4 regions of the Roseibium sp. M-1 genome follow, and region 3 is predicted to be linked to each of the others. Evidence: riboswitches for the same ligand, from Rfam matches in the RefSeq annotation. Region 3 holds a riboswitch; each other region holds the start of a gene.

Region 1 (2,191 bases), 3.1 Mb from region 3:
GCCGCGCTTGGAGAGCTGCAGCGCGGAATTGATACCGCGGCCGATGGATTCCATGTTGTCTTCAAGGCGCAGCAGGAAGCAGGAGATCAGCTCGCCGCGCTGCTTCTTGCCGGCGTTCAGGAAGGTCGGCGTCGCCGGCTGGAACCGGCCGGATATGATCTCGTCCATCAGCCGCATGGCGAGATCCTCGTCACCCGCCGCCAGCGTCAGCGATACCATCACCACGCGGTCCTCAAACCGTTCCAGGTAGCGCTTGCCGTCGAAGGTCTTCAGCGTGTAGCTGGTGTAGTACTTGAAGGCACCGAGGAAGGCCGGAAAACGGAACTTGCGGGCATAGGCGGCTTCGAAGATCGCCTTGACGAAGGCCGCGTCGTATTGCTCCAGCACCTCGTTCTCGTAGTAGCCCTCGCGCACCAGATAACCGAGTTTTTCCTCCAGCGAATGAAAGAACACCGTGTTCTGGTTGACGTGCTGGAGGAAATACTGGCGCGCCGCCTGACGGTCGGCGTCAAACTGTATCCTGCCATCCGCGTCATAAAGGTTCAGCATCGCGTTGAGGGCGTGATAGTCGAGATTTGCCGCCGTGCTTGCCGGGCGGTCTAGGACTGTCGTTTCCAAAATTCTGTCATCCCGTGTTGGACGCGGTAGAGATCGGTCTCGGTTCCCGCAAGCTCGAAGCGGTAGAGCAGCGGGACGCAGCATTTCTTCGACACGACATCTCCGGCATAGGCAAAAAAGCTCCCGAAGTTGCGGTTGCCGGAGGCAATGACACCTGTCAGGAAGGATCGCGTCGGCGCATCGTTCAGGAAGCGGATCACCTGGCCGTGCACTGCACCCCGTCCCTCTCCATCCGCAAAGGTCGGCAGGATCAGGATGAAGGGCGCGTGGACAACAGGAAGCGCTTCCGACTTGTTCCGCGGGATGCGGAGCGCCGGGCTTCCGAGTTTTTCGATGAACCGTTGCGTGTTTCCCGAGGCACTCGAAAAATAGACGAGCCGGGTCAAGGCCCTAGCTCAGAGCCGCGATCTTGTCCGGGCGGAACCCGGCCCAATGATCACCGCTGACTTCCACGACCGGCACCTGTTTGTAGCCAAGGGACTGGACGTGCTCGAAAGCATCCGCATCTTCGCTGAGATCGATGATGATGTATTCGACGCCGCGCTGGTCGAGCGCGCGGTAGGTGGCGTTGCACTGAACACAGGACGGCTTGCTGTAAACGGTGACGGTCATGTCTCTTGCACCCCGAAGAAGTTTCCAGATTGTGGACGGCTGGAGGCACGAGAGAGCATGTGGGAGGCACATGCCTTCAAGCGTCGCCCGGACCCGCCGTCCGCTGACGTTGTTCATTCAAGGCAGGTCTCCTGGCTCACGGGTCGAAGCCCTGTCATCCGCCTTCCCGGGATATCCCAGTGGTCATTGGATGACGGCTCGCCGTTCACAGTTGCGGGGGCAGCGCCGGATTTGCCTTTGGCAAAGCGCACCGGCTTCCCTCTTAGCCGGCAATTCAAAAGAATCACCAGACCCTGAATACCAGATACAGTATGGGGGACAGCTCTGAAGTCAATATGAAGCGTATCTGACGCGGAAATCGAGCGGGGAAAATCTCTGCCCCGCAAGCCTTTCCGTCGATTTCCGGCAGGCTGCGGACCTTGTTGGCGGCCGGCCGTTCCGGCAAACCGATTCTCTCCCGGTGAGAGCGTTAAGTGTGTGCATCCATATGCGCATGATCGTGTCTGCGGCCGGGGGGCTGTGTAGAGAAGTTTTCCCGTCCTCCTTGCCGAATCCGGCTGCGAGACGGTATCCGTCACGCCGACGGCGAGCCCGGTGAGACTTTCGAGGGGCCGGCCGGCGGTTTGACATCGACGCTCCGGCCTGTCACTCAACGCCGGGAAACCGGGCTGACGCCCATTTCACTGACCTTGAGGCCGCCGCTGCGGCCGCTGGCAATGCTGGATTCGGATTATCATGATCGAGACGCCCTACTACCTGATCGACAAGGCCGGCCTGCTCCGCAATCTGGAGAAGATTGCCTATGTCAGGGAGCGCTCGGGGGCCAAAGCCCTGCTCGCGCTGAAGTGTTTTGCCACCTGGTGTGTGTTCGATTTCATGCGCGACTACATGGATGGCACGACCTCGTCGTCGCTGAACGAAGTCCGTCTCGGTCACGAACGCTTCGGCAAGGAAACCCACG
Region 2 (2,191 bases), 700 kb from region 3:
GAGAGCCGTTGCCTGCATTCTTGACCGCTTCGAGGCGGCCCAGAAGTTCGGTATCCAGTTGCTGAAAGCGGCTCTTCAGAAGTTCCAGAAGCAGGTCGCTCTTGCTGCCGAAGTAATAGTTCACAGAGGCGACATTGGCTTCCGAGGCGTCCGTGATCTCGCGCACGGAAGTGGCCGAAATACCCTTTTCAGCCATCAGTCTTTCCGCATTCAACAACAGGCGCTGGCGTGTCGGTTCCGGCTCCATACTCCCTCCTCGGTTGGTCTGGAGGATGTAGACCGAAAGACGGGAGAGTTCAAACGTTGTTTGAAAAAGAGAGCCTGTTTCCTTTCATGTGTCAGGACGGTCAAAAAGGGGGCTCCAATCCGGTCGTTTATCTAATTTGCAATTTGATCCCAAAAGCCGCCAATCGTTCCGACCGCAATTTGTGAAGCCGTCGCCGTCAGCGATCACTCGGGTGATCGATGAATGTTATGCCGCGATAGTCCTTGCGGAAGCGGCCGAAGTCGCTGAGTGCCGGGACGACCTGTTCCAGAAACAGGCGCCCCACTTTCGTTGAGCCGCCCGGGAAGGCGACGCAGCCGTCGATGGCACCGGCCTTGGCCCAGTCCTTTATCGCGGCGACGGCATCGGTGGGCGTTCCAACAACCAGCCAGTGCGCCGATCCGATGACTTCCGGCCATAGCAGAAGGTCTTCAAGCGCCGTTGCGCGGGAAAATGACAACGTCCGGATCAAGCGCGACGATTGCCTCATAGTTCGGTTCGCTCTGGGTCTGCCCGGTAACAGCAACCGAGCCGTCCTCGGGCCAGTAACCCGGTTCCTTGAGACCATCAGCATCGAGACCGACAAGGGTTTCGACCCCGGCCACCGCGCGGACGAATTCGCCGTTATAAGCATTGAAGGCGACGATCCGGCTGACCGGGTTTTCGAAGGTGACGGTGACATCGGTTTCGTCGGTCACCGAGATTGGATCAGCCAGGGCAGCGCCGGTCACACCGGCCAACACAAAGACGGCCGCAATGGCCAGGCGAACGTGGCGAAGGTCCGGAACCTTAATTCGGCCGGACAGATTTGAAGAAATGGTCGTGAGCAAGTGTCCCGTGCTCCAGTTGCGGCGAAGCAAACGGAGACGGGTATGACCCATGGCCGGCCAGGTAGCCGGGATCGGTACACCTTCGGGTGCAAGTCATGAGACCCTCCTCCAGGACACCCCGCCCGGGTTTGATTGAACAAGCGCCGGCAGGTCTCCTGGCTTGTGGGTCAACACGCTCCCCGGCCTTCCCAGATCCGTTCCGGTCCAGTGGCCAGCTTGAGGGCGCTCTTCGCTTACAGTTGCGGGGACAGCTCCGGGTTTGCGACGTGCTCAAGCCTCCGCCGTGCACCGGATTCCCTTTTCATTCCTTTCGGAAACCGACGGCTCTTTGTGCGGGATTCCTCAAGACTAGTCAACGGCAGCATAAGGAAAACAGGCAGTGCAGACACATGCGGCCGGCCCTGGCGTTACTGGCAGTATTCACAGTAGGGCATTTTGGCGTTTGTCTTCTGAGCGCCCCTCTTTTCGGTGCTACCGGTTCCCCCCGGGTCAAGACGGCAACCCGGCGTGGCATTTAACGAAATATCTCGATGTCGTATCGGCGGGGCCAATTCCCGTTCTTTCACCTTCAGGACGGGAGTGAAAGAGAACCCCCGCAGATAGGCAGACCCTCAGGCCAGCATGCCGAAGAAGCGATCCAGGTCGTTGCGCAGGTCGCGTTCGTCCTCCAGTCCGATGCTCAGCCGCAGGATGATGCTGTTGTTGCGGGGATGCGGGGGCACGCGCGACGCAGCGACGTTCATCGGGGCGACCAGGCTGCGCGTGCTGCCCCAGGACGAGCCGATGGAGAACACTTCCAGCCCGTTCAGTGCGGCGTCGAGTTTCGGTCTGGCCGTCTCCGGGAGGACCACGGAGAAGACGCCACTTGATCCGCTGAAATCGCGTTTCCAGAACACGTGACCCGGGCTGTCCGGCAACGCGGGAAACAGAACTTCGCCAATGCCCCGGCCTGAAAGCTCGGTGGCGAGACCGGTCGCCACGCGGCCCACATGAGACAGACGCAGGGCCATCGTTTCCAGCCCGCGCAGCACAAGCGACACGGCATCCGGTGCGACCCCGATGCCCAGCATCCGCATCGTGTCGCGCAGCCGGCGGC
Region 3 (2,191 bases):
CGGAAACAGACATGTCGATCTAGGTGAAAACGGCGCATCCGGAAAAGAACGAGATGTCCTTCCAGGAACCTGATGAAATCAATTCGTTTGAATTAGCCGGAACTTGCGACGGTGTCCACAGGTTGTAAAGATGCTACCCAATCGCGCCGACGACTTGGCGGGCAATTCTGCAGACGAAGACATTCCGCACCCGTGTACCTTCCGGGAAATGGCCAATCAGCATTTTGAGGCAAACCTCTTGCTCGATCCGTCCGGACCAATTGACAGCTCCTTCAATTTCAGTCACTCAAAAGGAGATGGTTCCCGATTCCACACGTTGGATCGGGATGAAAAGGGAACACGGTGCGGTTTGCCGACAAGCGCCAAATCCGTGACTGCCCCCGCAACTGTGAGCGGTGAGCGAACCTGAAAGCGCCACTGGGGAAACCCCGGGAAGGATCAGGCGAGCTTCGACCCGCAAGTCAGGAGACCTGCCATCGCATCTTCAACTTCAACCCGGGCGGGGTGTCCCGGAGGAGCGAGTGACATGGCTTATCGGCACCTGCTGACACAGACTGACATTCGGTTTTCCGCCACGCCGCGCAATCGCGGAGGGCGATATGAACCGGAAACGGACAAGCAATTCACAAGATCTCCATGAGCTTCCCACACGGGCAAGCAGTCTTTGCGACCGCGTGGTCAGGGCCATGCGCCCGAATGGCTGCCAGGTCCCGTTCGCCTCGACGACAGAGGGGAACGTGGTGACGCTGAATGAGCTTTCGCGCACCGGGGAGGGATCGATCAGTTCGTTCAGAAGAGCTTCCCATCCGCGACGGGGCCGAAAACCGGCTTTGCCGAAGGTTGTCGAGCGAGCCGATTCCATGCCGGAAGAAGGCAGACCATGACCTGCGGCCAGCACCGGATCGAGGTCTGCACCAGTTGCCGGCACAGAGGGACGCAGTGCCTGCCCGGATACCGGCTGCTACGGCGTCTTCAGGAAGCCATGTCGATGGCGTCTCCCTTCGTGGGCGATGGGTTCGAAATCTCCGGGACAGCCGGGCTCGCCGGTTGTTCACGGCCTTGCATCGCCGCGTTCCGGGCAACGGACAAGGCAATCTACCTGTTCGGGGACGTTGATCCGCAGGCGGATATCGATGCGCTCGTTGATTTTGCCGAAAGCAAGCGGTTGGCGGAAACGGATCGAAGCCGAAGCAAGGAAAAGGCTCAAAAGATGGGCGGGGTTCCACCTTTTCACTTTCCTGCAGCCGTGATCGTGACCGAGGCCGGCAAGGCTGCGCTGTCATGAGCGGTGCTGCGCTCTCGGTGCGGGAGGTAAGCTGGAAGCCGGGCAGAAGCGAACCGGTGCTCCATCCTCTGAGCTTCGATCTGGGGCCGGGACAGGTGCTCGGGATTGCCGGTGCCAACGGGGCCGGCAAGTCCACCCTGCTGCGCCTGCTTTACCGCTTCCACCGTCCGGCGAGCGGTGCCGTTCTTCTCGACGGCGCCGATATCTGGCGGCAATCGCCGCGCGCGGTTGCCCGCAAGGTCGCTGCCGTCCTGCAGGAGCAACCGACGGATTTCGCCCTCAGTGTCAGGGAAATCGTGGTGCTCGGCCGGCGGCCGCACGGTTCCGGCTTTGCCTCGGGCGGCAAACGGGATGCGGAAATAGTTGCGGATGCTCTGGAGCGCATGGACCTGCTGCCCTACGCAGCCCGCGCCTTTGGAACGCTTTCCGGTGGCGAACGTCAGCGCGTGATGGTCGCACGTGCCCTTGCGCAGGAACCGCAGCTCCTGATCCTGGACGAGCCGACCAACCATCTCGACATTCGCCATCAACTGGAGATCGTGGCCCTGATCGCCAGTCTCGACATCACGGTGGTCGCCAGCCTGCACGACCTCAACCTCGCGGCCGGCGTCTGCGACCGGCTGCTGCTGCTCCACAAGGGCAGGAGCGTTGCCTATGGGGCGCCGGACAGGGTTTTGTCGCCGGCCCATATCGAACACGCCTACGGGGTGCGCGTGCAAAGGGAACTCCTTGCCGCGAGCGAACGCCCTCATCTGACTTTCCATCTTTGATCCTGGAGAAATGCCATGAAACAGTTAGCCCTCGGCCTTGCCGCGGTTCTTTATGCCGGGACCTCCTTTGCGCAGGTTACCGTGAAGAGCTGCGACCGGGATGTCACCTTCGACAGCGTCCCGGCGGCCGCCATAT
Region 4 (2,191 bases), 620 kb from region 3:
ATCCGGAAACGGGGGACCCGTCGAGCGTCGGCGGCGTCGACTACGGCAACACGGAGGAATTCCGGCAGTCCCTCCGGGACGAGGTCGACGGCGGTTTTCTGCTGGAAGGCGGCGGCGGTACGTTCGGCTTTGAGGATACCTGGGTGGTTGACGGCGAAGACGGCTTCTATGCCCCCGTTCTCTTCACCCAGACGGGCAACGTCTTCTTTATCGGCGATGCACACGACGGCGGTTATGAATATATCCGCACATTCGGCACAAACACATTTGGATTCGAAGACCTGTCGGCGTCCGAAAACTCCGATTTCGACTACAATGACATGGTTCTGAAGATCAGTTTGTCAGATGACGTGCTCTAACAGTGTTGTCAGTCCGCTTGCAGGGCTGCTGAGGGCAGCTTGAGGCTTTTCAAGACCAGGTTGCCGAAGATATTCCATGCAAATACGCACTCGGTGTACCCTATCGACAAACGCGTAACGTGCGCCTGGAGGACCCAGAGCTTCTACAACTCAATGATTTCTTGGATTTAGAAGAGAGTGGTGATGGCTCCCCAGGCCGGACTCGAACCAGCGACCCAGCGATTAACAGTCGCTTGCTCTACCAACTGAGCTACTGGGGATCACCACGCTCGGGGCCAGCGTGTTGCCGCCCCGTCGATGGAGATGCGTATATCAAAGGCTTGATCCGTTTGCCAAGCCCCTCAAGGCGTTTTTTTCTCCGCTCTGGCGTTTTTTTGGAGCCTATGTGGAAAACCCGATATTTTTCAGACCGATAGAGGTTAGAAACGGCCTGTAAAACGCTGCGTTTCCAGCACTTTGATACATCGAAACAGCTCAACCATCCGCAAAGCTTGCAAGGATGCGGCCGGATAATCAGGTGTTTGCGCGGGATCGGGCGCAGTGTGCTTGCCGAACGAGTGAAAAGAGCGGTGCTTGTGTGCGCCTCAAGATCCGGTTAGGAAGGTCCTGACGGTTCCGGAGAGGGCGTGTGCCCGGTCCGGATGAAACGGGAATCCGGTGCGGAGCTGATTGCTCCAGATCCGGAGCTGCCCCCGCAACTGTGAGCGGTGAGCGGCTGCACGAAAACCACTGGCTTGAAACGAGCCGGGAAGGGGTGCAGACGCGATGAACCGCAAGCCAGGAGACCGGCCGTCGCAGGAACAACCCTTGGGGACCGTCGGGTGGACGGCCGGGAGACGGATTTGACTGATCAACACGGCGCACGGACCGCCCTGGTCCTCGGCGGAGCCCGCTCCGGCAAGAGCCGGTTCGCCGAACGGCTCGTGGAAGAGACCGGTTTTCCGAAACTCTATGTCGCGACCGGCGCCGCCCATGACGCGGAAATGGGCAAGCGCATCGCCTTGCACAGGCAACAGCGTGGCGACACCTGGAAGACAATCGAGGAACAGACCGACCTTGCCGGCATTCTTGCCGCCGAAAGCCGTCCGGACCGGGCCATTCTCGTCGATTGCCTGACGCTCTGGCTCTCCAATCTTCTCTTTGCCAAAAGGGATCTTGCCGAAGAAACCGCGCAGCTCTGCGCGGCGGTGCCCAGGCTTGCCGGTCCTGTTGTTTTCGTCTCCAACGAGGTCGGCATGGGCATCGTGCCGGAGAACCGCCTCTCAAGGTCGTTCCGCGATGCGCAGGGCCGGCTCAATCAGGTTATGGCCGGGGTCTGCTCCAAAGTGGTGTTCGTTGCCGCCGGCCTGCCGATCCTTCTGAAACCCACCTCTCAACCGGATATCAGATTATGACTTCTTCTCAACAGTCGGGCCGGAAAATCCCGGCAACCATCGTCACCGGGTTTCTGGGCGCGGGCAAGACCACGCTGATCCGTAATCTCCTGACCAATGCCAACGGCAAGCGGATCGCGCTGATCGTCAACGAATTCGGCGACATGGGATTCGACGGTTCGCTGGTGAACGGCTGCGCCGATCCGGATTGCGCCGCCGAAGAAGTGGTCGAGCTGACCAACGGCTGCATCTGCTGCACTGTCGCCGACGATTTCCTGCCGACCATGGAAATGTTGCTCGCCCGCGACAACCCGCCGGAGCATATCGTCATCGAAACGTCTGGTCTCGCTTTGCCGCAGCCGCTGGTGCGCGCCTTTTCCTGGCCGAGTGTCAAACCGAAGGTGACCGTGGATGGTGTCGTGACGGTTCTGGACGCAGCCGCGCTCGCCGAAGGCCGCA

The links. A riboswitch is a leader RNA that binds a small molecule or an ion and turns the genes downstream of it on or off. The one in region 3 is predicted to bind cobalamin.
Region 1: it holds a riboswitch for cobalamin, as region 3 does, so the genes downstream of both, nrdH (glutaredoxin-like protein NrdH) here and ACX3M4_RS00600 (DUF1636 family protein) in region 3, are expected to answer to the same signal.
Region 2: it holds a riboswitch for cobalamin, as region 3 does, so the genes downstream of both, ACX3M4_RS27185 (hypothetical protein) here and ACX3M4_RS00600 (DUF1636 family protein) in region 3, are expected to answer to the same signal.
Region 4: it holds a riboswitch for cobalamin, as region 3 does, so the genes downstream of both, cobU (bifunctional adenosylcobinamide kinase/adenosylcobinamide-phosphate guanylyltransferase) here and ACX3M4_RS00600 (DUF1636 family protein) in region 3, are expected to answer to the same signal.

The regions. Positions count from the first base shown of each region.
Region 1 covers NZ_CM137257.1:3,620,965-3,623,155, forward strand. The annotation lists gene nrdE (class 1b ribonucleoside-diphosphate reductase subunit alpha) at 1-618, opposite strand, end outside; gene nrdI (class Ib ribonucleoside-diphosphate reductase assembly flavoprotein NrdI) at 600-1,004, opposite strand; gene nrdH (glutaredoxin-like protein NrdH) at 1,009-1,230, opposite strand; cobalamin riboswitch at 1,335-1,541, opposite strand; gene ACX3M4_RS16335 (carboxynorspermidine decarboxylase) at 1,966-2,191, shown strand, end outside.
Region 2 covers NZ_CM137257.1:6,041,491-6,043,681, forward strand. The annotation lists gene ACX3M4_RS27175 (TetR family transcriptional regulator) at 1-247, opposite strand, end outside; gene ACX3M4_RS27180 (hypothetical protein) at 444-725, opposite strand; gene ACX3M4_RS27185 (hypothetical protein) at 697-1,095, opposite strand; cobalamin riboswitch at 1,224-1,432, opposite strand; gene ACX3M4_RS27190 (trans-sulfuration enzyme family protein) at 1,707-2,191, opposite strand, start outside.
Region 3 covers NZ_CM137257.1:120,417-122,607, forward strand. The annotation lists gene ACX3M4_RS00595 (hypothetical protein) at 1-13, opposite strand, end outside; cobalamin riboswitch at 281-492, shown strand; gene ACX3M4_RS00600 (DUF1636 family protein) at 881-1,285, shown strand; gene ACX3M4_RS00605 (ABC transporter ATP-binding protein) at 1,282-2,055, shown strand; gene ACX3M4_RS00610 (ABC transporter substrate-binding protein) at 2,071-2,191, shown strand, end outside.
Region 4 covers NZ_CM137257.1:742,836-745,026, forward strand. The annotation lists gene ACX3M4_RS03420 (hypothetical protein) at 1-359, shown strand, start outside; tRNA gene ACX3M4_RS03425 (tRNA-Asn) at 544-619, opposite strand; cobalamin riboswitch at 955-1,167, shown strand; gene cobU (bifunctional adenosylcobinamide kinase/adenosylcobinamide-phosphate guanylyltransferase) at 1,202-1,753, shown strand; gene cobW (cobalamin biosynthesis protein CobW) at 1,750-2,191, shown strand, end outside.